Linked DNA regions of Pseudovibrio sp. M1P-2-3. The protein of the gene in region 1 interacts with the protein of each later gene in a pairwise test. Links are inferred from orthologs where the notes say so. Each region holds a gene or a part of one and is shown on either strand. Other genes may lie near its edges. The genes, in order: recJ and P6574_RS20795.

Region 1 (15,375 bases):
ACAGGTAAACCGTCTTAAGGCCAAAGCACGAGCGGCGGGCGCGGATATTATTGATTTGGGTATGGGCAACCCCGATCATCCTACACCGCAGCACATCGTTGATAAGCTGGTTGAGACTGTTCAAAATCCCCGCACCCACCGGTATTCCAGCTCCAAAGGTATTCCCGGTTTGCGCCGTGCGCAGGCAGCCTACTATGAGCGCCGCTTTGGCGTGAAACTGGACCCTGATACGCAGGTTGTGGCCACCCTTGGCTCCAAGGAAGGCTTTGCCAACATGGCGCAGGCCATTACGGCCCCCGGTGATGTGGTCTTGGTGCCAAATCCAAGTTACCCGATCCATGCCTTTGGCTTCCTTATGGCTGGTGGTTCTTTGCGCTCCATTCCGGCTCAGCCGGGGCCGGAGGTGTTTGAAGCGCTGGAGCGGGCTGTTGTACACTCCATTCCAAAGCCGATTGCCATTGTGCTTTGCTATCCGTCCAATCCGACGGGAGCTTGTGCGGATATTGAGTTCTACCGCGATATTGTGGCCTTTGCCCGTAAGCATGATATCTTCGTACTCTCCGATCTTGCTTATTCAGAAATCTATTTCGGTGAAACACCGCCACCATCCATTCTTCAGGTTCCTGGCGCAATGGATGTGGCCGTAGAGTTTACATCCTTGTCGAAAACCTTCTCCATGCCCGGCTGGCGCATGGGCTTTGCTGTTGGCAACGAGCGGTTGATTGCAGCGCTTGCCCGTGTAAAATCCTATCTGGACTACGGTGCTTTCACGCCTATTCAGGTAGCCGCCACCGCTGCGCTTAATGGACCGGAAGATTGCATTGAAGAAATGCGCACCATGTACCGCAAGCGCCGTGATGTTCTGGTTGAAGCCTTCACCCGCGCGGGTTGGCCAATTCCAGCTCCTGAGGCAAGCATGTTTGTGTGGGCACCAATTCCGGCGCGTTTTGAGCACCTTGGTTCCCTCGAATTCTCTAAGCTTCTCATTGAGCGGGCGGACGTTGCCGTGGCGCCAGGGGTTGGCTTTGGCGAGCACGGAGAAGGGTTTGTTCGCATTGGCTTGGTGGAAAACGAGCAACGTATCCGTCAGGCAGCAAGAGGCATTCGCAGGTTTTTTGATGAAACCGGTAGCAATTCAGAAGAGTTGAGCAACTCGGACGTTTAACGTGTAACCTCAGTGGTAAAAGAGTTTCATGAGTGAACTATTGAAAGTTGGTGTTGCAGGTCTGGGTACGGTTGGGACCTCGCTGCTGCGCATACTGGAACGTAAATCGAATATCCTTGCCCATCGTAGCGGCAAGGAGATCAAGGTTGTGGCGGTCTCCGCAAGAAGCCGGGACAAGGATCGTGGAGTAGACCTTTCTGGTGCTTTGTGGTTCGATGATCCGGTCGAAATGGCGCGCTCCCCCGAGATTGATGTGTTTATTGAGTTGATTGGCGGCGAGAACGGTTCGGCGGAAGCCAGCGTTCGCGCAGCTCTGGAAGCAGGCAAGCATGTGGTCACGGCCAATAAGGCACTGCTTGCAAAACACGCGGTTTCTTTGTCCGCACTGGCCGAGAGCCAAGGCGTGAGCCTGAACTACGAGGCAGCCGTTGCCGGTGGAATCCCGATTGTTAAAACCATGCGCGAGAGTTTGGCAGGTAACAGTGTGGACCGTGTTTACGGGATCATGAACGGAACCTGTAACTACATCCTTACCCGCATGGAAGGGGAAGGCCTTGCATTTGCCGAGTGTCTGGCTGATGCACAGCGTCTTGGTTATGCAGAAGCGGACCCGACGTTTGATATTGAAGGTTTCGATACTGCCCATAAACTCTCACTGCTGACCAGTTTGGCCTTTGGTTGCGAAGTGGACAGTGATGCCATCTATGTGGAAGGTATCACCTCCATTACGCCCGAAGACATTCAAGCGGCTGATGAGCTGGGGTACCGAATCAAACTGCTTGGTGTTGCACAGCGCACAGACAGCGGTATCGAGCAGCGGGTTCACCCGACAATGGTGCCCAAGTCTTCGGCGATTGCCCGTATTGACGGCGTCTTGAACGCAGTTGCCGTAGACGGGGATGCTGTGGGGGAAGTTATTCTTGTGGGTCCAGGTGCTGGCGGCGATGCGACTGCCTCTTCTGTTGTCTCGGATATTGCAGATATTGCACGTGGTGATGATCTGGCTGTCTTTGGTCAGAAAGCGGAAACACTTACCCCCTATAAAAAAGCCAGAATGCGCTCTCATGAAGGGGGCTACTACATTCGTCTACGTGTTGTGGATGAACCTGGCTCGTTTGCAACTATTGCGCGGTGTATGGCTGACAAAGGGATTTCTTTAGAATCTATCGTCCAAAAAAGCCGGGATGCCCACAGCAATGTGTCGGGAATGCACGATCCGGATGACCCGCAAACAGTCATTTTGATCACCTATGAAACATCGGAGATGATGGTCAGGGAAGCTCTGGAAGCGATTGCTTCCGAAAATGTTACTACCTGTATGGCGCAGGTTTTACGTATTGAGAAATTGAAATAAAATTTCTTTTCCTATATGGACAGGCCATCGAACACCTAGAGGTTTAAAAAGCTATGGCTGAGAGTCAAGGGAACGACGAAAACGTTCTGGACCGAATTCTTACACTTGAATTGGCACGCGTGACGGAACGTGCTGCTGTAGCCGCAGCACGTTTGCGTGGCCGTGGAGATGAAAAGGCAGCGGATCAGGTTGCCGTGGATGCCATGCGCCGCGAACTCAACCAGCTGCCTATTGATGGCACTGTGGTGATTGGAGAAGGGGAGCGCGATGAGGCTCCTATGCTCTATATCGGTGAGCAGGTGGGCACAAAGGCCGGCGCGAAGGTTGATATTGCTCTGGACCCGCTTGAGGGAACAACAATCTGTGCCAAGAATATGCCGAACTCCTTGGCGGTTATTGCCATGGCGACTGCTGGCGGGTTGCTGAACGCGCCTGACAGCTACATGGAAAAGATTGCGGTTGGACCGGGTTACCCTGAGGGTGTGATTGATCTGGACCGGCCTATCCTTGAGAATCTGAAGTCTGTTGCGCGAGCAAAAGGCGTTGAGGTTGAAGAGCTGACAGTGTGTGTGCTGGACCGGCCACGCCATGCCAAGCTGATTGACGATATTCGTGCATGTGGTGCGTCTATCTACCTGATCGGTGATGGCGATGTGGCTGGTATTATCCATACAACCGATACGGAGCAGACCGGTATTGACCTTTATGTGGGTATCGGCGGCGCGCCGGAAGGTGTTCTGGCTGCTGCGGCTCTGCGCTGTATTGGCGGGCAGATGCAAGGGCGTCTTGTGATAACCCGTGAAGAACAGGTGGAGCGTGCCAAGCGTATGGGCATCACTGACACAAACCGCAAGTTCTCTCTTGAGGAATTGGCGGGCGGGGATGTTTTATTTGCCGCAACCGGTGTGACTGATGGCAACTTCCTCAAAGGTGTAAAGTTCGCGTCTAGCGGTGTGAAAACACACACAGTGGTGATGCGCTCCACATCAGGCACAGTTCGTTATATCGAAGCCCGCCATGCTCATGCAGATAAATTCTAGGGTGACGTGAGACTTATTCCTCTTTGATGACAGCTGAAACGGGCGGGTGTAGTACACACTCGCCCCTTTGCTTTTTGAGACAGCCTTTCTAGCAGTGACAGTGATGATGACAAGTTTGGATAAAACCAGCCGACGAACAGTTCTGGGCGTGAGAAAATCCGCCAACGGCAAGGAATGGCGCGAACGGCTTAATGAAGTTGGAGCCGCACAGGCCCTCGCGGTTTCTCAGCGTACAGAAATCTCCGAGGTTGTTGGGCGGGTCCTTATTGGCCGGGATGTGAGCTTGGAAGACGCGGATCAGTTTCTTGATCCCACGTTGAAATCACTGATGCCGGACCCTTCCTCTTTGGTGGATATGGACCGGGCGGCCATTAAACTTGCCGAGGCGATCGAGCAGGGCACTTCCCTTGCCATTTTTGGCGACTATGATGTGGACGGGGCAACCTCCTCCGCCCTTCTTTGCCGCTATCTGCGTGCACTAGGGCTTTCTCCTGATGTCTATATCCCTGATCGAATCATTGACGGGTATGGGCCAAACCCCACGGCACTGGAACAGCTTTATCAAGGAGGCGCACGCCTTCTGGTGACCGTTGATTGTGGCTCGACATCTTTCGAGGCATTTGAGGCGGCGCACAAGTTGGGGCTAGAGGTAGTTGTTCTTGATCACCATCAGGTGGGAGAGGAACTGCCAAATGTTCATGCTCTGGTGAACCCAAACCGACAGGATGATTTGTCGGGGCAGGGGCATCTGGCGGCTGTCGGCGTGACTTTCCTGTTTCTGGTGGCCTTGAATCGGGAGCTGCGAAAGCGCGGAGTAGTTGGCGCGGACAAATTGCCGAACCTCATGGACCTTCTGGATCTGGTGGCATTGGGCACTGTGTGTGATGTGGTGCCGCTTAAAGGGTTAAACCGCGCCTATGTGGTCAAGGGGCTGCAGGTGATGGCAAAGCGGCAAAACGTGGGACTGTGCGCTTTGGTGGATGTGGCCCGTGTCTCCGGCCCGCCAACTCCATATCATCTGGGCTTTATGCTGGGCCCGCGCATTAACGCAGGTGGACGTATTGGGGATTCAGCTTTGGGAGCAAAGCTATTGACCTGTGATAATCGCGGGGAAGCGGAACAAATTGCTGCAACGCTTGAGCGTCTCAATCAAGAACGGCAGGCGCTGGAAGCGGTTATGCTGGAAGAGGGGGAAGGGCAGGCCTTCCAAAAAACCGAAGGCGGCGATGTATCGGTTCTGTTTACCGGCTCGGACGGCTGGCACTCGGGTATTGTGGGGCTCATTGCCTCGCGGCTCAAGGAACGCTACCGCCGCCCTGCCTTTGCCATTGCCTTTAATGAGCAAGGCATGGGAACGGGCTCTGGACGCTCCGTGAACGGCGTTGACTTGGGGGCGGCGGTTCGAGCTGCCGTTGAGGCTGGCCTTGCGGAAAAAGGCGGTGGGCATGCCATGGCCGCAGGGCTAACAGTGGCCAAGGACAAACTTGCCGAACTGGAAGTGTTTATGAATGAGCGCTTGGGGGGCGATGTTGCCGTGGCTATGCGGGATCAGGAATTGACCATTGATGGAGTGGTGAGTGTGGGCGGCGCGAGCCTTGAGCTGTTGGAGGAGTTGACGCAAGCTGGCCCCTATGGCTCGGCCCATCCCGAACCGGTGTTTGCCATTCCCGCCGCGCGGATCAAGTTTGCCGATGTGGTGGGTAAGGGGCATGTGCGGGTGACACTGGGGGGGAATGATGGTTCCCAGCTCAAAGCCATTGCCTTCAAAGCAGAAGACCAACCCCTTGGAAAGGCACTGCTGGAGGGGCGCGGCAGGCTGCTACACGTTGCCGGAAACCTCTCCATTGATACCTGGCAGGGGCGTCCAAAAGTGCAAATGCGCATTATGGATGTTGCTGATCCGGCGACCTCCCAATATCCATAGGTTTGTTTTATCTAGGAAACCATAGAGAGTTTAACGATAGGTGCGGGGTGAGCCGCAAGTATGATGAGAGGGTCCTGTGACAAATGAGGTGAGCTATTCCACTGCTGGTTTGAGAGCAGGTTTGATTTTGGGCGGCTTTTGCGGCGTTACAGCCATCATCACCGCAGCTGCTGCGTCCCATATGACAACTAATCCCTTTCTTGGCATTATCAGCAGCCTGACCATGATGCATGCGGCCGCCTTTGTGGCGCTCGGCCTTGCCTATGACAAAACGGGGTCGAAACTGGTGGCATTCGGAATGATTCTGATTTTTGCCGGTTTGAGTTTGTTTTGTGGTGACTTGGGCTTGCGCATGTTTGTTGGAACCAAACTTTTTGACAAAGCCGCACCCACAGGTGGTTTCCTTATGATTTTGGGATGGCTGAACGTACTGCTTGCTGGCCTGTTCGGTTTTTATAAAAGGGCTTGAACTGAAAGAAAGTAAGGCGGCCTTGGGCAGGTGGTTGTACCAGTCAGCAATAATAGGAACCTATAGGGCTCCTTCTGGATCCCGGCTTGTTGGCCGGGATGATGTCGTAAAAAGACAAGGATGTCACCCCGGACTTGATCCGGGGCTGGAGACTCACGAGCGAAGTGCAACGGTTGGATTCGTTAGCCCGTGTTTACTCTAAGCTAGACGTTGATCAAAACAGCAAGAGTGACCGGTATTTAGGGTGGATTGACTTAAACAAAAAAAGAGCAGGACAAGTCCTGCTCATTAAAGTTTGGTGCATCAGTGGGGTACAAGTAATATTTGTACCCCGCATCCTCATTTAAATATAATGTTCTTGTGCGGGGCTGACGCAGTAAGTCCGGCGCTATATGAGCCCTCGGCCTTTCAAAAGCGGTTCGATGCTTGGCATCTTACCCCTAAAATCAGTATAGGCTTTTGCGGGGTCCTGTGTGCCACCGGCTGAGTAGATGAACTCCTTCAGTCTGTGTGCGGTTTCTCGATCAAAGGGATCGCCCGTCTCCTTGAAAGCCTCAAACGCATCAGCGTCCATCACCTCCGACCACATGTAGCTGTAGTATCCGGCTGAGTAGCCATCTCCAGCAAATGCGTGGGCAAGGTGCGGCGTACGGTGGCGCATGATGATTTGCGCGGGCATGCCGATTTCATCAAGAGTTTTCTTCTCAAACGCCAGCGGATCCAGATCATCCACCTGATCGGCACTGTGCAGCGCCATATCAACAATGGCGGTGGACAGGTATTCAACCGTTGCAAAGCCTTGATTGAAGTTGGAAGCAGCCAGCAGGCGGTTCAGAAGGTCCTGCGGAATTACCTCTCCCGTTTCATAGTGGCGGGCATACTCTTTTAGAATTTGCGGCTCGGAAAGCCAGTGCTCATAGAGCTGTGAGGGAAGCTCTACAAAATCGCGGGCAACACTCGTGCCGGATATGACGGGATAGGTGACATTGGACAAAAGACCGTGCAGGCCATGACCAAACTCGTGGAACAAGGTGCGGGCATCATCAAATGTGAGCAGTGTTGGCTGACCTTCCGGCGCTTTGGAGAAGTTCATCACATTGATGATAACGGGAGAAACATTCCCGTTCAGCTTATGTTGCTCCCTGAAAGCGCTCATCCATGCGCCGGAGCGTTTGGATGTGCGGGCAAAATAATCGGCGATGAAGATACCAACATGTTTGCCATCGGGTCCCAGAACTTCAAATGCACGGGCATCTGGATGGTAAAGCTCCAGAGTGTTCAATGGCTTGAAGGAGAGGCCGAACAGTTTGCTAGCCGTGTGGAATGAGGCTTCAATCATCCGTTCCAGCTGGAAGTAGGGCTTTACTTCCGCTTCATCCAGATCATGCTGGCTTTTGCGCACTTTCTCACTGTAATAACGCCAGTCCCACGGGGCGATTTGTATATTATCACCAAGGGACTGGGCCATTTCCTGAAGGTCGGCGGCTTCTGCTGCTGCCTTTGTCTTGGCTGGGGCCCATACTTTCATAAGCAGGTCGTTGACCGCCCGTGGGGTTTTGGCCATGGTGTCGTCGGTCTTGAACGCGGCAAAGCTGTCAAAGCCCAGAAGGGCGGCACGTTCTTTGCGAAGGGCAACAGTTTCCTTGACGATGCCTGTGTTATCAGTCTCGCCTTTGTTTTCACCGCGCTTAGCCCAAGCGGTGAACGCTTCCTCGCGCAGGTCCCTGCGTGTGGAGAATTGCAAGAACGGCTCGATTGAAGAGCGGGACAAGGTAATTACGTACTTGTCTTCCAGCCCGCGCTCTGCAGCTGCTTCGCGAGCAGCGCTGACGAGAAACTCCGGCAGGCCAGCCAGATCGTCCCCCTCACTGAGTACCAGCTTGTAAGAGGCTTCATCGGCCAAAACGTTTTGTGAAAACTGGGTACCAAGAGTGGCAAGCCGTTTGGTAATCTCGGCCATGCGCACTTTCGCGTTTTTATCAAGGCCAGCACCGGCGCGCATAAAGCGGGTGTGGTAGCGCTCCAGAACACGGGCCTGTTCTGGTGTCAGGCCAAGCTCGGCCTCACGGGCTTTCAAGGCGTCAACGCGCTCAAACAGCTTTGGGTCCAGCATCAGGCCGGAATAATGCTCCGCAAGCTTGGGAGCAATGATCCGTTCAGCTTCTTGCAGTGTGTCATTCGTGTGGGCGCTGGACAGGTTGTAGAACACGCTTGAGACTTGTTTGAGCATTTTGCCGCTCTGCTCAAGGGCTTCGATTGTATTTTCAAATGTCGGAGAAAGCGGGTTGCCTGCAATTTTTTGGGCATCCGCCTTTGCCTCAGCTATGGCATGCTCGAATGCAGGCACAAACTCTTCCGCTTTGATTGCTGAAAACGGCGGAATTCCAAATGGAGTTTCCCACTCTTGCAACAATGCCGATTGAATCGCATCCATAACTCTCGTCTCTCCTGATAGGTGCAGTCCTACCAACAATATGGTGGGAAGTTGGAGAGCGTAAAGAGGTGAGGTGGGGGATTGTGATAGATTCCCCTGAGATTACAGAGGTTACTGCATAATCTTAGGGGCAGGGACCGGAAAAGGCCGGTTAAAGCACTGAGGCGTTTAATTGAAACAACTCACTGCTTTAACATATTGTTTAGGCGCGTATCTTTAACCAAAAACCGGTATTCATTTTTCGGCGATGTGCTTTAAGGCGTGATGGAGACGGTAGTTTGGCCTGTGCGCATTGGCAGCATGGGGCCGCGGGTTGTATTTGTGGCTGTCTTTGGGGCCGCCAGCGTCATTACCCAGAAATTCCGGTAGGTTCCATCTGTCCGGTTGGTGCGGGCAACACCCATGTGGGTGACATTGGAGTTGAGCAGGTTCTTGTTGTGGTCCTTGGACGTTTTCCAGCCCACCATGACCGCGTTGATATCCGCGTAACCCGCCCCCAGATTTTCCGCACCTGCATAGGACCTGTATCCACCCTTTGCCGTGCGGCGTTGCAGGCTACCCGCTGAATGTCTGGATGTGCCAAGAGAATCTTTTGCCGCGATATGGTTTGCCATATCTTGAGAAACCTCGTTCAAATGCGGGTCCAGCTTGAGTGCAGGCAGGCCATGCTTGGCGCGCCATTCATTGGTCTGGCGCAGAACCTCCTGCCGGTTGATGCTGATTTCGCTCAGGTCCGCCTTTGTCCTTGCTCCGCTCAGACCGGCGCAGCCCGCCAGCAGCAATAGGCAGGTGATGAAAGATGCAACAGGCATGAGCTTGCCGAGCAAATGGACAGACCGTGATTCAGGTCTGTGCAATGAGAGTGTCATTCTGTTCCCCAAAGAAAGCTGAAGAGCTTTGCAGCAAATTTATGTTTCAAGAGCTGGAGCCTCTTCTTTATCAGGAAAATGGAGAAAACATGGAGCAAAACGATTTGGTGTAATGAAAAGACACTTATCCCTGTTTTTCAGCGGAAAGAATGAAGTAGCCAAAACTACAGGTTTTACAGCCTAGGTCTTTTCCAGCGACTATCGCGTGAGATCAAACGTGAAAGTCCACTTGCTATGGGTGGGTGAATTCTAAGGATTTGTGTGGGTGAAGGACGGGGCAACGGTGGAGAAGAGCCATGTGGACGCGCCGCAAGAGGGGGAAGTGCGCCTTCCGCTCTGGTTGCGACTGACGGGCCTTCCTATTGTGGCACCGGCTCTGCTCATAATTCTATGTGCTCTGTTATATGTACCCGGCCTTGCCAGTGTTCCGCCGCTAGACCGGGACGAGCCGCGGTTTGCACAGGCAACAAAGCAAATGCTGCAAAGCGGTGATTACGTAAATATCCGTTTTCAGGAACAGGGCCGCTACAAGAAGCCCATTGGCATCTACTGGCTGCAGGCGGCAGCTGCAAAACTGACTGGATATGGAGAAAATGCTCCGATCTGGGTGTATCGCTTGCCCTCAGTTCTGGGGGCGTCCCTTGCTGTTTTGCTCGTTTATTGGGCAGCCCTTGCTTTTGCAGATCGGCGAGGGGCTTTTCTCTCCGGCCTATTGGTGGCAACAAGCTTTATTGTGATTGCAGAAGCCCATCTGGCAAAAGCGGATGCGGCGCTTCTGGCATGTATCGTTCTAGCTCAAGGAGCGCTGGCACGTGTGTGGAAACGCGCAGTTCCTAAAGTCAACTGGTGGCTTGCCTTTTTGTTCTGGACGGCGATGGGGGCGGGCGTGCTGCTGAAGGGGCCGATCATTTTAATGGTGTGCGGCCTGACCATCGCGGCCTTGTGCCTGTGGCAAAGAAAGGGGGCGTGGGTGCGGGGGCTGGCTCCCGTTATCGGTTTGATTTACCTGTGCTTGCTGGTGCTGCCCTGGGTCGTTGCAATCGAGATCGCTTCTGAAGGGGCTTTCTTGCGCAAAGCGCTCGGCGGTGATTTTCTTGCAAAAATCGGAGAAGGGAAAGAAGCCCATGGCGCCCCACCGCTGACCCACCTTCTCGCGGGCTTTGCAACATTCTGGCCGCTGAGTGTGTTCATTGTTTATGCGGTGCCCCGCCTATGGAGCTCAAGGGGACAGGAGGTTGTCTCCTTTATGCTTTGCTGGCTGGTGCCTTCGTGGATTGTGTTTGAGCTGGTGTCCACCAAGCTGCCCCATTACACAATGCCCATGCTTCCTGCATTGGCAATTGCCGTTGCCTATTGTCTGGTTGGCAGCCCCCAAGGAAAAACGAACAGTTTTTTTCGCGGGACCTCCGTAATCCTTTGTGCCATGATCCCTTTGCTTCTGGCTCTGTTTGTTGTCATTGGGCCGGTATACCTTGAGATCTGGCCCTCTCCCCCAGGTGTAGTTCTTGTGGTCTGCGGTGCTTTTCTGGCCTTTCTGGCAACCCAGCATCTGCGCCAGTCCCAGCCGTTAAAAGCTATACCAGCTCTTGTTGTGGCAATGGCGGCGATCAATTTTGGTTTCTGGTTTTATAGCGCCCCTGCTTTAACACCTCTGTGGGTTTCTCCGGCCATAGCCAAGGTTGTAAAAGACTTGCCACACTGCGAGGAAACACAGGTGTTTACTGTTGGTTATAACGAGCCGAGTTTGGTTTTCCTCAATACACTCTCTACCCAGAACGGCAACGCCCAGCAGGCTGCCGCATTCCTGCGCCCTGTATCCGGGGCGACAGATGTCAATGCTGAGCGTTTATGCCGGGTGGCCATTGTCGAAAAGCGGTATCAGCAGGCATTTATGGAAGCTGCAAAGGCTCAAAATATCACGGTAAAGCAGTTGGGGGAAGTGTCAGGATTGAAACTGAACGGCGGAAACAAAGTGACCTTGGGGGCTTTTGAGGGTGGATAGAACTGGCACCAACACTTATACCTCCGGTAAAGGCACAAGAGGTGACCCAAAACGAATTTTTCGGGTTTTTCTGGCGAATTTTTCCGCAAGGGAGTTCCGGCAAAACTTGAGGGGGCTTCCAGCGCTTATCAAGCGTCGCATGACCCGCTTGCGCACGTTCCATATGGTGGGAGTGCCTATGCTTATCTTCTGCGTTCTTATGGTGTCTATCACTGTTTTGGTGCTGGCAGCGCTGGATGACTGGGCACGGCGAACGCTTTTGCAGATGCCCCATGAGTTCAAAGAGAGTTTCAGGCTTGTGACGGACTTGGGAAAATCAGACTGGATGCTGGTTGGCTCCGGCGGGCTGTTTCTTCTCATGCTCTCAATTAAGGTGCAGGGGCTGGGCGTACATGCGCGCATATTGCAATATAAGCTGGCTGTATATGGCGCCTTAATTTTCTTGTCCGTTGCCTCCAGTGGGTTGATCGCACTTATTATAAAATGGAGCCTTGGCCGAGCTAGACCAGCTCTTTATGAAGTCGTTGGTCCCTACAAGCTTGAGTTGTTTGCATGGAAGATTATGTATACAAGCTTCCCCAGCGGTCATGCCACATCTTTGGGTGCTCTTTCCGTTGCTCTTGGGCTTTTGTTTCCCCGTTATCGGGTGCCGCTGTTTCTTGTCGGAGGCAGTCTGGCTATGACCCGTGTTATTATCAGCGCACATTATCCTAGTGATGTTTTTGCCGGATTTATGCTGGGCGCTCTCTCATCGTTCGTGTTCTGGTACTGGATGGTTCGCCTGCGCTTTCTCAAGCCGTAGTCGTCGCCATATAAGCGTAAGATTCCGAGAAAATGAAATAAATACAAATTGTTAAAGATATTTTTTACGTAGTGAATTAATGACTTAGTGGATATTGTAAATGATTACAGCCCCAGATTCCGGTCGACCATCAATCAGTGTTGTAGTTCCTGCAAGGAATGAAAGTGAAAACCTCCCCCGTCTCCTCGGGGAAATTGGGGAGGCTCTGGAGAGCAGGAGCTTCGAGATTATTGTGGTTGATGATGGCTCGGATGATGATACGGAAAATACACTCAGATCCTACGCGTACTCACATGGGTATCTTAGAGTTATTCACCATCATAATTCATGCGGGCAGAGTTGTTCGGTTCGCAGCGGGCTTCTCCACGCAAGGGGTGAGTTTATTGTAACTATTGACGGGGATGGGCAAAATGACCCAGCTTATATTCCGGCCCTCATTGGTGCATTGGAAGGGGCTGCACCTGCTGTTGCATTGGCTGCGGGGCAACGGGTGGGGCGGCAGGCCAGCCTTTATAAAAGATATGCTTCAAAAGCCGCTAACGCTATTCGGGGGGCTCTCTTAAAGGACCGTACGCGCGATAGCGGCTGTGGGTTGAAGGTAATTCGTCGTGATGTTTTTTTGAAGTTGCCATACTTTGACAGCTGGCACCGCTTTATTCCTGCACTGGTGCTGCGTGAGGGCTATGAAATCACCCATGTTGATGTGGTGGATCGACAACGACAATTCGGGCGCTCGAACTACGGTATTTTTGACCGGGCTCTCATTGGCGCCCTTGATTTGTTCGGGGTTTGGTGGCTGCGCCGGCGGCGGGAAAAAATCCCCAAACTGGACGAGCTTGAATTAAGGCCGCAAAAGGAGCTCGAGCTGTCATGATCCATCAGCTTTTGAGCTGGCTTCACACCGTTTTTGTGCAGCAGCTGGACCTCTGGGTTATTCTGGGCATGATTGCGCAGGCCTTGTTTATGATGAGGTTTGTGATCCAGTGGATTGCGTCTGAGCGGGTCGGAAAGTCAATTGTGCCGGTTGCATTCTGGTTTTTTTCCATCGGCGGAAGCAGTCTATTGCTCACATATTCCATTGTCCGACAGGATCCGGTTTTCATTGCAGGACAATCTCTGGGTATAGTTATTTATTTCCGCAACCTATGGCTCATATACAAAGAGAAGCGTTCTGACCCCAGTTTTTAAGAAAAAGTTGGTCGTGAGGAGTTATTTTTCAAAAAAAAAATCCGCCGAGGATGCGGACTCTTGAAACACCTAATCGAGCCTTTATGACGGAAAATTTAAGGTTTGTTGCGTAAAAATTTAAGGAAAAGACAAAAAACTCCGTCTATTTACCTAATTAAAGAACTTCATTACGCAAAAACTATTAAAATTTAAAATATGGTGGTCTAGGCTTGTTCTTCTTCTCTATTTAAGAAGTATGATGTATATTTTTAATTTAGTTTATGAATGCGCTGCACAATACATGGTCAAACTTCAGTTTGTTTTGATGCAACCTACCTAATAATTCATCAGTTCACAAAATATTCCTCACCTAACGGCAGAAATACAAAATTCTATTTCAAATACCCCTTGACCAAAGCCAAGGAATAGTTTGGAATGCTTCCATGAGAGGCAGTAGGGCCGTGGGGGGTCCGGGAGAGTAATCACAAAGTTTAAGACGTGTGCTTAACAGTGTGTCTTCGGCTGCATTCATGAAAAATAAATAATTGGACAACAGGAGAGGCTCCAATTCAATGAAACGCAATTTCCTTCCAGTCGCTTTGGGCGCAGCTCTTGGCTTGGCTGCAGCAAGTGCCGCATCCGCCACAACTCTTGAAGACATTCAGGCCCGCGGTAAGCTGAACTGCGGTGTGAATACCGGTCTTGCTGGCTTCTTGTATGTGGACGATAGCGGTGAGCGTCAGGGCTTTGATGCAGCTTATTGCCGTGCATTGGCCGCTGCAGTGCTGGGCGATGCCAACGCTGTTGAGTTCACTCCACTGACCAGTAAGAACCGCTTTTCCGCGCTTGCTTCTGGTGAAATCGACGTTCTGTCCCGCAACACTACTTGGACATTCCAGCGTGATGCGGACCTGAAGAACACTTTCATCGGCGTTAGCTACTACGACGGTCAGGGCTTCCTTGTCCCTAAATCCCTTGGTGTTGAATCCGCTCTTGAGCTGGACGGTGCAACCATCTGTATCCAGACAGGTACAACAACCGAGCTGAACGTTGCCGAGTTCTTTGAGAGCAACGACATCAACTTCGAGCCACTGCCGATTGAAACATTCACAGAAGCCCAGCAGAACTACCTTGCCGGCGCATGTGATGTGTACACAACAGATGCTTCTGGTCTGGCCGCAACACGCGCCACATTTGAAAACCCGGAAGAGCACCTTGTTCTGCCTGAAATCATTTCCAAAGAGCCTCTTGGTCCCCTCGTACGTCAAGGTGACGAACAGTGGGCGGACATTGCACGCTGGACTTTGAATGCACTGATCATTGCTGAAGAAAAAGGCATCACCAAAGAAAACGCTGCAGAAGTTGCTCAGTCCTCCAAGGATCCTGAAGTGAAGCGTCTGCTGGGCACTGACGGTGACTACGGTGCAATGGTTGGCCTTAACAACGACTTTGCCCTGAAAGCTATTCAGGCAGGTGGTAACTATGGCGAAATCTTCGAGCAGTATCTGGGTGAAAACACAGCTCTGGGTCTGGCTCGCGGCCTGAACGCCCAGTGGAAAGATGGCGGCCTGATCTTCGCGCCTCCTTTCCGTTAATTTTTACAAGCCTTAGGCGCTGGCGTCAAAAGCCAGCGCCTTTTTAATAAAATATAAAAAAATATAGAGCGGGCAGTAAATGAGCGTAGCAACGATCCGAAACGAGGAGAGGTTTCGGCTGGGGATGCTTTGGACAGATTCCCGGTATCGATCCTACACAATACAAACAATCGCAGTTATCGTCGTAATGTTGTTTGGGACGTTCCTCATCAACAACGTTATTGAAAACCTTGCCGCAATGGGGAAGACTTTTGACTTCAGCTTCCTCTTCAATAAAGCTGGTTATAGGATCAATCAGAGCCTAATTGACTACAGTACTCAGTCACCACACTGGAAGGCGGCTCTCGTTGGTATTTTAAATACCCTTCTTGTGGCGTTTCTTGGGTGTATCGCAGCAACCATCATCGGAGTTGTTGCAGGTGTACTGCGCCTTTCAAAAAACTGGGTCATTTCCAAATTGATGACCGTTTACATTGAAGGCGTGCGCAACGTTCCTGTCTTGCTGCAGATCTACCTTTGGTATGCAGTGTTTATCGAACTCCTACCGTCTCCAA
Region 2 (15,450 bases), on another replicon or contig:
TGGTGAGCGCACCGGACAAAAAATCATTTTCCAATGTCAACTCGCCGATCTTGGCATGAAGGTGCTTGATATCGACCTCGGCTTCGACTTTGCCCTGTTGGTCAGCGCCGAACACATCCGGCATGCCGACAAGTGCCTGATCCTTCCACACTTTGATCTGATTGGGATGGACATCAAAGTCTTGGGCCAGTTCGCTCAGCGTTTTCTCACCGCGGATGGCAGCTAACGCTACTTTCGCCTTAAAAGCCGGGCTGTGATTGCGCCTTGGACGTCTTGCCATGTAATTCTCCTGTTCGTGGCATAATGCCAGTTTCAGAAGCGAAATCCACTTATACCACCTGTTCAGATTTCCCGAGCCATCTCTTTCAGTACCAGCAGCACAGTCGCTAAATATAGGAAAAAAAGAGTTCGCATATCAGGATGGTACCACACAGATGAAGTTGAAAAGGTACGCTCTATCTGTAAAATAAATAATTGGAAGATAGAGCAATTGTTGAGAACCGCACTTGTAAATAACATAGATGGAATTAGATAATTCATAAATTAAGTTACAAATACTGAAGGACATATGGAAATGACTTCAAATAAAACGCAAAGTGAGACTTTTCTCAAAGAGCGCTATGCAACCTTAGAAACCATGTTGCAAAAGCATGATCTACTTGATGGGCTGACAGGTGCAGACAAAAGTTCAATTGAAGATATATTATGCCGTGGGTATTGGGATGGCTGCACCCTCAAGGATTTTTCCAACTTATTTGCTGATGCAGGGGATGCCAACTTAGAAAGTTATTTTGAAAGAACAGAGATAATAAATGCTTTAGACAAAATTGAGCATAGCTCTGAATGGCATATAGAAAACTGCGATAAACTGTAGATAGCTACAGGTTTCAGGTTGTAGAAGGTCGGCTTATGACCTTATCGCAGTAAATAAACGGGATTGCTTTTGGATAAAAGTATGCCGACCTTCCATATACCTGAGCCTTTAGAGGGCCCACCATTGTATGATGGAAACCTGTAATTAAATCAGTTTATTAGTCACTTTCATTTGTCTTGGTTTTGAGAAACTGTAAATTTTGGGAGCTCTCATTCTTTTCGCGATCAGACTTCAGCTGTGGGAAGAAGTGGTATAATTCTCTATTCTTTTGTGGCTTTCCAACAATATTTATTGAGTGGCTATTTCCTGTAAATGGGAGAATACCGTCCCCCTGATACGCTTTCCAAACAGCCTCCAAAACGCTGCTTATTTTACCGTTTGCAACAATTAGCTGTAACCTCATATTAGATAAGCCAGTTTTTACCTTTGATATATATCTTTTTGCATCTTCTTCAGTAATGATGTCCGGTGGACGAATAATCGCGTCTAAACCAGATAGGATTTGATTATTTAGGTTATCCAGTTTCATGTACATAGACAGCAAACCATAGTTGTTGGTAGCCATTGTAATATTCATTGTAAGCTCTTTTGGGACAGGACTTACCTCCATCGCTACTCTTGCATCTACTTGGTGTCCTTGCGCAAACTGATCCAATGGAATGCTACTTAATTTTTGTAGGTATCCAGATGTTGCTGCAAAAGATAATTTTAGCGTTGCCTGCAAAGGTATTGGGTATGCACGGCTCCACTTGGGGGCAATCAATTCTAAATTAGCGATGGAAAACGTATGGTCTTCAGCGGTAGTATGTCGAAAATTTTTAATGTGTATACTTGAGTACATCAAGCCGGGCAATCCTGTAGAAGCATCACGGATTTTAAGATCATTTACGACAAATTTATCAAAGCTTGTTCTCGTACCATTAGGGGCAGCCCTCTTAAACCCTGTAATTGAAAGCTTATCAAAGAAAAAATGGGTATCCCCGTTAACAGGGTTGACCATTTCAACTTTACCTATTTCAAAACTGGTAGTTCCATTTAGACCTTGATTTATGCCGCTTATTCCATAAAGGGTTTCTTGGCCAGCATAATAGGAAGTTTCTTTAATCCTATGTGCGTTATATTCAAGATACTCCAACAACATTGAAGTTAATTCGCTACCGACTGCTACATATTTCGAGTTTAGTGACGCATTAATGTCAGAGGTTTGTTGTGCATTCGCACTCATGTATGAGGATAAAAAAGTGAATATAACAGCTGAAATGTAAAAGATAGATCGCATAATATGAACCTGATATCTTTGTAAGATAGGATAATATTGCAGGAAACAAACTGATACCCATAATATATCCTAAGCACAGACTTTTCTGTTTCAGTTATTTTATATAAAGTATATCTATAAGATTTCAAACCTAGATGCAGGATGCGAGTTCGCTCATTTGCAGTTGGTAAGCCAAAATCCCTTGGCCATGTATAAATGGGGTATGGAGCGCTTAATTGTCTACTCACGGAAAACAACTTTTCACCGACATAACTCTCGAATTATATAATGGTTGTGCTGGCTCTTGTACCGGCTGCTTGTTGTCAGTTGCCGAACGGGGCCAAGGCTTTCCGCTTATGTCGATTAGCATGTTCGAGGCAGTTGTAAACCAGATTGCGACATACGGTAAATCAATTGATTTGAACTATCGAATAGTATTGGTGTTCGGAGATGTTCCACAACTCCCGTTGGATGCTTTACACAAATACATAGAAATTGTTCAAACGGCTGGTTTGAGTATTGGTATGACAATGACTTTAACATCTGAAAACTATTGGGATGTATATGAAAGTAAATTGGTGTCAATAATCAATACTTGCCCTAACATTGTGTTCGACATTACAGTTGATCCCATAAGGTTATCTCGTAACAAAGAGTATGGTAATCGCCTTCGAAAGGCTTGCCGTTTAGCGCCAAAAGTTCATTTGCAGATGCTTCTTTCTGAAGCTCTTCTTTCAAAACTAGGTCCACAGGATCTTGGAAAGGAATTGGACATGGAGCTCGAGGGGAGATCAGTTTCTCTTGGTTTTACACCTACAATTGAAAATATGGGGCGTAAAAATTACGGCTATAGCGTAGATAAAGCTGCAGGTTGGGCAACTCAATTTTATAATTCTACGGCCGCGGGCTCAGCACTGTTTAAAGACGAACTACGCCGGTTCAATTCCAGTGGGTCCTATGAACAATTCATTGCTCAAACATACCATGTGAGTAGTGATGGTAAGGTCTGGCCTACTGCATATACAAGCTTTGGAGACGTTATACTTGACTATAGGAATAAAGCCCCAGCACTTGGAGATTTGAAATCTACATGTCTTGATCAAATTTTAAAATCACCGACAGTGAAACGTTTGGGTATTCAATCCTATAATAAATTATTGAATAGTCCGTTCTCATGTTCAGAGTGCGAGCACTTTAATTCATGTAATTTCAATGGGATAGGTATTGTACGTCGTGTATATAAAGATGTCGAGTCACGCCTAGGTTCCTGCTATGGCCCCAAAGCTTTTCTCTGAATTATGACTTAGGAGCCAGATAATGCAAGAGTTTCTAACAATTGCTATGGAATATGTTACACATTGTCATGGTACTTGCCAGACATGTGTTCTTTCACGTTCTGAGCGAGCCGAGAGATCTCCACATACAAAATTGTGTAATATAACAAAGGGAATTGAGGCTATAGCAAGTAGCTACGCTGGAGCACAAAGTGTGGCTCTAGGTATTGGACGAGCTAATATACTCGATCTTGAAAAGGCTGACTTGGATAATATTCAAAGTATCATTCAGACAGCGGAGAGAAATTTATCCTTTCACAAAGGGTATGCGGAAATCACAACATCACTCATAGGAAAGATAAATAGCCAAATTCAGAAAGCTCAATACCTCATGACAAGGAATAGCAATTCAGCTTTTGATATGCGGTTTGTGGTTGTCGGGAATACGGCTCTTTTATCAACCAAATATTGGCAAAACCTTCGCCATTTTATGAGTGAAATTTCAAGCATGCGTAGGGGTGTACATGATCAGGTTGAAGATAGTGGCGATATACTCCAATTGGCGCTTTCATGCGAGACACTCCCAAATATTGATGGTGTCCTTGATCAATTCCCTGGTCACCGCTCAGTAATAAATATTGTCTGGGCGCCTTCCTATGACAAGGCGCTGAATTGCTCCTCTGTGTTAAGGAAGATGGAAGAGTGGCTGGCTGAGTTCTACGTAAAAAGTCGAGATAGGGGAATTGATGCATCGTTTATTGAGCGCGTGGACAACGCCTTAAAGGATGTTGATATATCACACAAAGACGCAATCGAAAAGGCGCAGGAATCCTGTGATTCTATCACATTTATTGATGCAGATGGGAATTGGCACAACGGTCAGTTTACAATTTTAGCTGAACTGGACCCTATACGATTTGACCGAGAAGGTCTGCAAGTGGGAATGAAACATCGTGCCTTAGCGGATGCAAATTCTCTTTTTCGTAATAAAGAATGTCGTAGATGTGAGTTCCGTCCTGCCTGTATTAGCTCTGGTGCATTTAAGTTTGTAAACATGATTAACAAGAGACTAAAGGGTCAGGTTTCAGGTTGCCCGGCGGGTATAAGAAAGACATTCGAAATAGGAGCTGGTTATGTTTAGCAATTTTTTTGACAGAGAAGGCTCAACGTTAGGGATTATGGATGATCTGCAGATAGCGGTACATACCTATGACGGCTGTGCTCGTGGGTGCTCAGGATGCCTTGTCGATAAGCATTTTAAAAATGGCTGGCGGTTTCGAAACATAATTCCATCAGAGGGCATGCGACTTATACACTCTAGGGTCGAGGAGTATTATGATTGGCTTCGAGCGAATATTAACACAAAGGATTCAGGATACTTTGGCAAAAATGGTTTCACTGTAGACCACTACTCTTATACTTTTAGGTTTGGAAACCATAGTGAGCTTCCAGAAGATATGCTGGACGAAATTGCAGAGTCATTTCCAAGTCAATATCGAGTATTCTCGACAGCCCCCTCTGAAGATATTCAGAAATTTGTTGGACTTCGAAACAGATATCCAGGTAGGTACTTTCTTGAAATAATATATGACCCCATCGCAGATTCACCACATGATATTAGGGATATGATCCTTACAATGAGGCAACATGGGATATTAGGATATCCCGAAGTTTTGGTGACACGCAGACTGTTAGACCAGTTCTCCCCCGAAAAGTTTGTTGATGAAGCTATGGGGCCCCTAAGTGACATTAGTGTTCAAATGCAATTTGGCCGGTATACTCCCTCAAAAACAAGAGGATATAGAACATCTCAAGTAGTCACTGTCGACGAAGAAGTAAAGTGGCTGGCAGAGGTTGCACGTTTAACTGTAACAAGAGGGTATGATATACATCCAATACCAATAGGTGAATATGCGGTCACTTTGCTTGATGAATATGGAGAAAACATAGCGTTATCACCAAACGGTTACTTTGATGTAGAGAAGCTCCCGGAGCCCGAACCCTTCCATATAAAACATGTGAAGGATAAAACTAGAGACATATTTCTTTCATCTCTATATGTTGATCACAACCTTGATTTGTTTGTTTGGTCTGAATCGATGGGGCAGCATGTCCTAGACCGCAACTTTGGATATGAACCACTTGGAAATTTAAAAAACTCTTCAATACAAAGCATAATCACAGAACCATATGGAGTTCTTGAAAAGATGCTCAATGAAGTGGTTCGTTCGCTAATCACACACCCGAAGTGTGTTGATTGTAGGTATAAAAGTTTTTGTGCATCTCATGCTGTCCCATTGTTCAGAAAGTGGCACCCGGACAATGGAGAACATTGTTATGGCTACCTCCCGGTTATAAGAGAGTTTCAAAAGAGCAAACCATTTTTAGAGAACATGATATCTGGTTTTAAAGAGTTGGATTTCTAGATTTTTTCACATTAGAGACCGATACAGATGGCGGCTCTGGTACGCACATAGAGGACGAGCGAACCAGAGCCGGAACTTTAAAGAGTTAAAATTTAATGTGGAATGAGAACAACCTATTTCATTGCGGACAAAAAGACATTTATATCGTTTGGTAATCCTTTTGAGGAATAAAACCGTCCTGAGCCATCAACGTATGCTAAGAATGGCGTTTGTAAGAGTTCGAAATCTCGTGCAAAGCTCTCATTTTTTGTGAGGTACGAGCGCGCATCTGCTGACATATTTGGACTATCAGTTAGATGTTGAAGACGCCCACCTTCAGTTTCAAACCAGTAACTGGAAATATTATCTTTGGACAGCATATCCAGCGCCCGTGGTTTGCTTCCTTGAAGGCCCGCAATAAGAATTATCTTTATGCGTAGCTTCCTGTCCAGAACCAATGTCTTTAACTTTGACCATGCTTGGTGGCAAAATGGGCATTGAGGATCCGCAACCATCCATAGCTCATTAGGAGCGCTTACATGGCCCACTTGGAAGTACGCAGTCTCATTTGCTCTTTCAAGGAAGGTATCCCGCGGAATGGAGCTTAAGAACAAGCTTGCATCGACATTTTCTGGCTGTACAACCTCACCACTGGCAATAGGAATGTTCAAGTATGCTTGTGAAATCCGATCTTTGATTTTAATATCAGGAGCTGGCTCTGGAGATGCTGTTTTATTATTTTGAGGAGTATCTTGGCCAAATTCTAATGAAGCTGCATTGAACCTTGCTCGCATCTCGGCCAATTGAATGCCGGTGATATTACGCCCCTTGGTATCATGTAAAACACCGGTGAGGATATATGAACCATCGCTAGTTATGTAAAAGGTCTGCATATCTCCGTTGGCATTCTGACCAAGGTATGCTTCCAGGCCACCGTCTTTACCAATAGCAGTGAGGTTCACACCCTGTGATTTAAGATATGCTACAGCTGGAGAGATGGTAACTCGCTGTTCAAGTGGGCTCTCAGTTACTTGAGCACAGACATTACCAGACAGTCCAAGGGCAACGCCCAAAGTAAAGAGAGCCCTGCGTGAATGGAGCTTGCGCATCGAAATTACCCTATTTTTCTAACAATGAGACCCAAGATAAATATTTATCCTTTTATGTATCTAATATATTCGATTGGGTCAAATAAATCAGCGGCGCTCTAGTCTGGCCATTCGCTGTTTGTACATTCAGGATAATTTGAACATCCAAGGAAGCGTTTTCCTTTTTTTGTACCTTTGTGTACCTGCCTAGTTTTCATTGTCCCTTTTTGACATTTCGAACAGTTTTGACCGTCTCCTTTAAGAGGTCTGATTTTCACTTCTGGCCACTGGATGTGCTTGCAGCTCTCTGGGTTGTCTTTACTCCAGTTATCACAGGCTAAGAAAAATTTCGATTTCTGTTTTTTTGCTTGGCGCGTTCTAAGTGTACCCTTCCCGCACTTTGGACAAAGCGTCCCATCACCATCGATTTTAGGCACGCGCTTACCTTCAATTTCCAGTTTCTCTATCTGTAGTCCATGTTGAACAAACTTATGTAACGAGTTATGCAGTGCCTTTTCAAAGGAGGCTGGAGCTGCATCACCGGCAGATATCTTTGTTAATTGTGCTTCCCAAATTGCTGTTAATGCAGGGTCTTTCAAGTCGGAGGGGAGCGCTTTAATAACAGTTCGCCCATGTTGGGTTGAGCGCAATTGCACTTTTTTTTCACGTTTAACATAATCTCGCTTTAATAAGGTCTCGATAATGTTCGCTCTTGTTGCTTCCGTACCAATTCCGTCACTATCTTTAAGCATTTTTTTTGCAGACGAATCCGGTACATATTTATAAACATTTGTCATTGCCGCAATTAAACTACCATCGTTAAATGGGGCAGGGGGTTTCGTTGTCTTCTTCTCTACTTTCGTTTTATCCACTCTAACAGGATCATTTGGGCTCATTTGTGGTAAACTTGGTTCAGTTCCAGCTGAGCTGGCAGGAAATATCACTTTCCATCCCTGCTGGAGTGTTCTTTTCCCTGACGCTTCAAAGTTATAGTTCTCAACTTTTATCCTAATTTTAGTCGCCTCATACTGGTATGAGGGATAAAATTGAGCAAGAAAGTACTGTGAGATCAATAAATAAACACTCATTTCTTCCTGACTCAGCTGACAAAATTTAGCGGAAGAAAAGTCTGTAGTTGGTATTATTGCATGATGATCAGATAGTTTCCCATCATTCCATGCATTGCTTTTAATGGAAATGTCTGTACCCGCAACAGCCATCTTTAGTTGATCATGGCCCTGAAATTGCTTCAAGATCATGGCAGCTTGATCTGAGTAAATGGAAAGAGGTAGATATCGGCAATCAGAACGTGGATATGTTGTGAGCCTGTGCTTTTCATAGAGTGATTGAGCTATCTCCAATGTTCGAGCCGCAGTAAGACCAAACTTGTTGGAGCACTCTGTTTGCAGAGCACTTAGTGAAAAAGGAAGAGGTGGGGCATTGGTCTTTCGTTTTCGATCTATCTGTAAAATATTACCAACTTTTCCTTTCACCTGTTCCAGTATTTTTTCGGCCACGGCTCTATCTAGAATGTGGCCGTATTCATCGGTATGAGTACTGTTTTCTGCAGGACTATAGGTGGCGGAAAAACTGCCATTTTTATGGAAAAACAGCCCCGTTGCGACGAAATAATCTTTAGGTTGGAAGTTTGCAATTTGAAGATCACGGTCTACTACAAGCTTTAGGGTCGGAGTTTGAACCCGGCCTACAGATATCAGCTCATTTACCCCACCTCTTTTAACCAAACCGGTATAAAGACGGGTCATATTCAAGCCGTGTAACCAGTCCGCTCGCTGCCGCCATAAAGCCGCTTTATAAAGATCCTCTTTTTCTTTGTTGGGAAAGAGTGATTGTAATGCTTTTCGTAAATCACTTTCAGCCAGAGATGGAGCCCATAACCTATAGACTTTATCACTGAAAGGCGGATACTCTAGCTCCTCTAATAACTCATCAATAAGGAGTTGCCCCTCTCTTTCAGGATCGCCCGCATTTACGACCGTAGTTGCTTTTCTTAATAGATTTTGGATGGCTTTTAAGTGGCTTTTTTTATCATTATATGGCTGGCGCTTCCAAACCGAGGGGATAATTGGCAGGTCTTGGAGATTCCAATCCTTGTATTTGGGGTCATAGCTCTCCGGCGGCGCTGTATCATACATATGCCCAAACACCCATGTAACTGCCTCTTTGTCCCCCAGTGTCCAATGTGTCTTTTGTTTTTGTGGGCTTACACCTATCATCTTACCCCTAACCATAGCTATCGATGCAGCCATTTTAGGTTTTTCGGCGATAAAAAGTTGCGTGATCATGAGTATAAAGCCTCTGGTCCCATTAAATAAGAGAGGGTAGCCGTAGCTACCCTTCATTTGAATTGATTGGATGACCTACATTCTCTGATTAATCAGATTGGTCTAACGTTTGAAGTAGCTTCGGCTACCCCCACCATCGTTCACAGGCTGGGCGTTTTCCCGGTTTTCATTCTTTGGCGGTTTGGGATTCTTACGATGCCAAAGATCAAACTTGAGATCCTTATCTTTTTTATAGTTTTCCTTGGCTTCCTCCAATATGAATTTTTTAACATCAGCAGGAAGGCCTAAGAGTGGGAGCCGGCCACATTTAAACTTGGCATTGGACAGTTCTATTTTTCCATCAATTTTAGAAATGTAAGGTAAGGCCACCAGTCTGGTCCCGAAGTAGGATTTCCCATTATTTTGTGTCTTGAGCGGATCTAAGCCACTAATATAACACTTTGTGAAACCCTGCTTATAAGCTCTTTCATTGTAGATTGGCTTCCCATCTTCTTTTACCCTGATCATGTTCGCCGTGTTCGAACAATCACGACCTGAAATAACCTCCCTCAGATCAATATTCTCTTCAGAAAGAGAAACAGAATCCCGGCCTGTATTGAAAGATTGTCCACGGGTCACAATGCAATGGAAGTCAGTATTTCCTCCGAATGTTTTAAGCGCGTCAACCCATGGCCTTCTACCATTCTCTGAGGCATCTTTTATGTCACGCGCCATCCACTCCTCAAAGCTTTTTTCAGGAGAAAGAAATCTAGTCCTCTCTTCCCCTTTCTCATTTTTATATTTCTCACTGGCATTGAATACCGTGCGATATGTATCTTCGACCTTTACAACATTATTTTGGTCATCTCTTTCAACGAGACACATTTGAATGTATGCATATGGAGACCCCACAGCAGTTTCGGATTCAACACCATACCCCTCTGGGAGAGTGAGCGCAGTTAGCACTGAATCCTGGAGATCTTCTATGGACTGGACCGGCTTGGATGTACGCAAACTTAAATGTTGGCGCTGTTGCCACACGCGGGGCTTTCCCGATTCTTGGTCAATGAGGATTTCCCCATTGGTGTCTCTTACAGCCCCTTCTTGTGATACAGAGTAAAGATACTGAGTTTCTTCCGGATGCACTTTGATATGATCGGTCTTATCCCGGCTGATAACATTGATGTAGTCGGCATTGATGGTACATTTGCCCGTATCAGGATCAGTGGTGAACTTAGGTCTTTCTAGTTCGACCACCCCAAATCCTTCTGGAATTTTATTCTTACCGTTTCTCAGGGTAGCTGCCGTATGGCGTTTGCTATTGCCTTCTTTGACAGGCGTATAGAAATGCACCTCAAGCCCTTTTTCACCAGGTTCAATAACCTTTCCACTGAGGTCCATGAATGGGCTCATAACAATCCCACGGGCAACGGGAGTACCATCATTCAAGCTGTCTGCAGGTCCACGGTATAGGACAATCGCAGGGGTCGTTTTGTTCCCGCCACCATTTCCTTTTTTTGCTTTGAATTGTCCCAACCCCATAACGCTATCCTTTACTTACAGACTGAAATTTAACCTAACTTCAGCATGCTTGTTCTTTTGCAAGAAACAAGTAAAATTTATAGGTAAAAAGCTAGAGTTAGTCATCGACAGTTTTGTGAATATAGTCCTAAAATAATATAGGAGTTGAACTTTCAGGAATAATTTGGTGAATGGACTTCAAGTTGTTGCTAATCCATTCAACGTATTTTTTTCCTCCGAAACAGTCATCATTTACCCTATTTGTCTTCCAAAACTCCATTACACAACTATTTTTATATTCACATGAATTGCATTCAATATTGTTGTTCCCTCGGACCTGCTTTCGCATATATTCACGTCGTTCTTTTGAATTCAGAATCTCAATAAAATCTTGATCAATTATATTTCCAAAGACTCGCATATACTCAACCCAGCCATTTCGATAATCAGGTAGAACAAAGTCTCCATTAGGCAACAAAAAAAGAGTCTGTGAAGCTATATTTGATAATGGAGGGGCTTTTTGTTGTCCCAATATAAATTGCAGTTGCCCTATTTCTGGAACTACGGCACCCTGCTTTTTCAACTTTAACCAGTGCTCAGTGAGACCAATAAGAAAGTCTGACCATGCACTCATAGTTGGGGCGTACTTTCTATATTTGAGACCGGTATTTTGATCATTCTCCATAAAGGGAAGCCAGCTTGTTTCTGATACCCCGAGCTCCGTAAGGTAGTCCAAAGTCTTTTCTGGCCCTTGCTTTAATAGATCAGAATTAACAACGCTAATTGTAGATACATCCATACCATCATTTATTAGATCCCTTACTTTGCGGTCCCATTTCTTAAGGTAGGCATCCCCTCTCATTGCCCCATCATATGATGTCTGAACTTTTCCATTGGTGTATTTAGTGAATGCAGTGTTCCACTCCTTTTTAACCGAAACCAACGATGACAATATTGTGTGCGTATTATCATACATATGATCTGGACTAAAAATTGCATTTATCCTATCAGCCATATCGGCAAACATGGGAATGCCCAATGACGTTGGTTCACCGCCATACCAATAACACCGAACAGTTCTTTTTTTTACGCCAGCTTTATTCCAATATTTGTCGATCTTTTCACATGCCATACCAATAAGGTCAGGTGAGAGCACAGTACGGTCTTGCCGTTGTTCCAGACTTAAGTAACAATGTGGGCATCGTAAATGGCAGTATAGGCTCGGCATCAAGGTAAAGACAAAGTATCCATTTTCGATACTGTACTGCGTTCTCATATTAATTTATCCTATTGAGATGTGCCATTAATTAAATTAACTAGATTATAATGATCTTAAATTTAATTAATAACCATTTTACCAGATTAGGAAGATTTTGCACACATGTCAGGGACTTTTCTATACCAGATAAATGTTACTCGTGACTGCAATCTGAGATGTACTCACTGCTATATTTCTTCACTAGTCAAAAAAGAATCTGGCTCAATGACTAGCGATGCCATTCTCAGCATCGTGCGAGGTATATCTGCTCATATGATTGATTCTGGAAATCGTCATGCCGAAATTCATGTAATAGGGGGGGAGCCCACAATGTTGGGTTTGCCCTTTTTCCAAAGTGTAATCCCGAAAATAAAAGAGATTCTATCGGGAAATGGATACACCTATGAATTATGTTTGGTGTCGAACTTACTCCATCCTGAGATCCTAAAGATTGCCCGCCTATTTGATCGTATTAACACATCATGGGAACCTCATACACGTTTTCCAAAACCAAAGTTGGAAGAACGGTGGAGGAACGCTATCGCCACAATTAGAGCCGCAAAATTAGAGTTCGGAGTGACTACCTCAATAACACTTCCCGTGATAAAGGAAGGCGCTCTTGAAATTATTAAGAGGCTATACAATAACGAAGGTATAAAAAAAATCCATTTTGGCTTCTTTATACCGTCTGGTGATGGCGCTCTAAATAGAGAAACAGTATTCCCACAATTCCATGAAACCAGTAAGTTCCTTATTGATGTCGCCAATTGGTACATAGAGAATAAGGATAAGGACCCTGATCTGTACATAAACCCGATTGATAGCCTGTTATATGCAATCGAATTAGATCAACCTCTGGATGATATCGTATGCCCAATTATACCAGGATCAATAGACATTGATTGGAATGGAAATGCAGCCACTTGTTTAGAGGCAGGGGGCGCACAAAACGCAGAATGGTCTGGTAATGTTTTGGAGACAAGTGTTTTAGAAGTTAGCAAGACCACAAGTTTTCGACGTAACGTAGTTAAAGCCAGCCGGCCTAATAAAGCCTGCATTAATTGTGATGCATATTCGTTTTGTAGATCTGGTTGCGGTGTGCTCGCCAAACACTGGAACCCTGAAGTGGACAAAGACTGTCCTGGTTTCAAAGGGTTTATAGATCATACACGCCATCTTTTCGAAAAAGGAGCAAGAGCAAAAAATTCATCCATTAACTCCTGAATACTCATAAATCGATAAACATAATGAGGGCGAAAATGCAGCAAGCCAGTGAACTACAAATTCAGATAGATGATGTTCTGTCGTGCTTGGGCAGCTGTGCAGGATGTATCCTTACTAGCTCAGAGCGCACCATCACATCACCAGATATGTCGTGGGATCTTCTTGAAATTATACAAGAGAGAACAAAGAATTACCTTGAAGACCTAGAAAAATTGAACAGGATAAATATAACATTTGGTATAGCGGACCATGTTTTAATGGGTGCGGACTACATCGCCAAACTTCACAAGGTCGGCTCTGACATTATAACCACTGGATGTCCATCAGATATTGAGCATAGTGCAGTATTCTTTTCGACTTCGTTAGTAGCAAAACCATCAAAAGTTCTCGAGACACTCCGGCAAGTTCATCATAGTATTTCCGGACCAATTAGCCTTATACCACTTGTAGTTTTAGATGGTAGGATCACAAAATCAATAAAGTTCGGACCTCGCTGGAAGTCGATGGTTCATGAGGCAAAAAGGCTATTTGGTAAAGTGGATCTGTCTATCAACCTCTCTAGTTCAGGTTGCTGTGATATCACTCCTCACGAGCTAATTGCCTTTGCAAAGGATTATAATTTTAGTGAGTTAACCGTCAATTGGGCTCCCTCCTTATCCAATGCTCATGAAACAATAGATAACATCGAAGTAATTAACGACTGGATTATGGAGTTTGATACGCTAGCACAAGGAGTAGAGTGGATCACCACAAGTTACAGACCGGTCATTGAAAAGACAATAAATGCCTTAAAGTGTAATGGTTCAGTAAGTAGTGGACAAGTAATTAAAGACATGATGGAAAGTACTATACGTCATTCGCTCCAATTCGATTCATTTGGAAATTTGATGCCTAAGCTAGAAGCTGTAGGAGACATTACCCATGCGCCACGCCATGGTTTAAAAGTAATGGGCAATATACAACATAATTCAATTAGCGAAATACTACAGCAAGGCATTGGAGCGGTTGAACGTAGCGCTATGAAGATACATGCTCGAGGATGCTGTGGAAGCTGTGAGTATTCCCCAATATGTGCAGGGACAGGGTTTCATGTTGCAACAAATGTTGTGAGAAATACAGGTAAATACAGGCACAAAGATAAATGTCCCCATTTGGCATATAACTTAATAAGAAGAATTAATAGTGGGATGCAAGAATCCAAATAGTCTTTGTACACACAAGACTATTTCACATTTCGTTCTAGGTCATAAAATACGCGACAACGTACAACATCTTTTGCACATCGCTTTTTAGTTCGGCGGTCCCTGCTATAAATGTAAACGTTCGGCCTGAGCGACCTAATGCCTTTGAAGTTCTGGGTTTAAGTTCAGCCTAACTTAGTTTAGAAGTGGCCTAGGAAATTTAGACAGGTCGTATAAGTGGATATTGCTCCTGAAACTGGCATGATGCCAAGAACAGGAGAACCCTATGACTAGACGTCCAAGGCGCAACCACAGCCCGGCTTTCAAAGCGAAAGTGGCTTTAGCAGCAATCCGCGGTGAGAAAACACTGAGTGAATTAGCTCAGGAGTTTGATGTGCACCCTAACCAGATCAAGCAATGGAAGGATCATGCGCTGGCCGCCATGCCGGATGTTTTTGGTGCCGACAAACAGAGGAAATCTGCCCCTGAGGTCGACCTCAAGCATCTGCATGCCAAGATCGGCGAGTTAACTCTGGAGAATGATTTTTTGGAAGGAGCGCTCACAAAAGCGGGCTTGCTGAGCGCCAAAAAATGATAAACCGCACTCATGACCTATCGATCACGCGTCAGACCAAGGCTTTAGGGATCTCGCGCAGCTCCGTTTATTACGTGCCCAAACCGGTCTCAACGGAAGAGCTGGCCTTGATGCGACGGCTCGATGAACTGCATTTGAGTTACCCTTTCGCCGGAAGCCGTATGCTGCAACGGCTTTTGAAGGCTGAGGGCCATAAAGTTGGCCGCTTCAAGGTCCGCTCGCTGATGAGGAAGATGGGCATTGCGGCCCTTTACCGGCGCCCCAACACCTCCAAGCCAGCAACAGGGCACAAGATCTATCCATATTTGTTGCGCGATCGGGAGGTTAAACGGCCTAATCAAGTCTGGGCAACGGACCTGACCTATATTCCCATGGCAAAGGGCTTTGTTTATCTGGTCGCCATCCTCGACTGGTACACCCGTAAGGTCCTGTCCTGGAGACTATCAACCACTATGGAGGCCGACTTTTGCATTGATGCTTTGCAGGA

What was found.
Region 2: the proteins of recJ (region 1) and P6574_RS20795 interact in binary tests that used the Escherichia coli proteins (3 or more experiments, as listed by UniProt). The link is inferred for Pseudovibrio sp. M1P-2-3 from one-to-one orthologs.

The regions. Positions count from the first base shown.
Region 1 is NZ_JARRCW010000001.1:1,492,313-1,507,687, forward strand. What follows is about bases 3,176-6,072. They hold recJ (single-stranded-DNA-specific exonuclease RecJ), read left to right. Parts: upstream 3,176-3,662; coding sequence 3,663-5,483; downstream 5,484-6,072. Other genes in these bases: glpX (class II fructose-bisphosphatase), read left to right, coding at 3,176-3,559; P6574_RS06785 (DUF423 domain-containing protein), read left to right, coding at 5,560-5,952. In the rest of the region: P6574_RS06765 (LL-diaminopimelate aminotransferase), read left to right, coding at 1-1,165; P6574_RS06770 (homoserine dehydrogenase), read left to right, coding at 1,194-2,519; more of glpX, read left to right, coding at 2,573-3,175; P6574_RS06790 (M3 family metallopeptidase), read right to left, coding at 6,341-8,386; P6574_RS06795 (CAP domain-containing protein), read right to left, coding at 8,641-9,255; P6574_RS06800 (ArnT family glycosyltransferase), read left to right, coding at 9,521-11,257; P6574_RS06805 (phosphatase PAP2 family protein), read left to right, coding at 11,250-12,059; P6574_RS06810 (glycosyltransferase family 2 protein), read left to right, coding at 12,160-12,933; P6574_RS06815 (lipid-A-disaccharide synthase N-terminal domain-containing protein), read left to right, coding at 12,930-13,247; P6574_RS06820 (amino acid ABC transporter substrate-binding protein), read left to right, coding at 13,799-14,821; P6574_RS06825 (amino acid ABC transporter permease), read left to right, coding at 14,901-15,375. UniProt on the Escherichia coli protein: Single-stranded-DNA-specific exonuclease.
Region 2 is NZ_JARRCW010000002.1:48,172-63,621, reverse strand. The notes cover bases 6,613-9,584. They hold P6574_RS20795 (DNA topoisomerase 3), read right to left. Parts: upstream 9,206-9,584; coding sequence 7,019-9,205; downstream 6,613-7,018. Other genes in these bases: P6574_RS20790 (hypothetical protein), read right to left, coding at 9,308-9,584; P6574_RS20800 (hypothetical protein), read right to left, coding at 6,613-6,920. Also shown: P6574_RS20825 (hypothetical protein), read left to right, coding at 569-874; P6574_RS20820 (hypothetical protein), read right to left, coding at 1,032-2,099; P6574_RS20815 (hypothetical protein), read left to right, coding at 2,369-3,427; P6574_RS20810 (hypothetical protein), read left to right, coding at 3,450-4,547; P6574_RS20805 (hypothetical protein), read left to right, coding at 4,540-5,832; more of P6574_RS20800, read right to left, coding at 5,946-6,612; more of P6574_RS20790, read right to left, coding at 9,585-10,633; P6574_RS20785 (SPASM domain-containing protein), read right to left, coding at 10,854-11,861; P6574_RS20780 (radical SAM/SPASM domain-containing protein), read left to right, coding at 12,087-13,187; P6574_RS20775 (hypothetical protein), read left to right, coding at 13,223-14,392.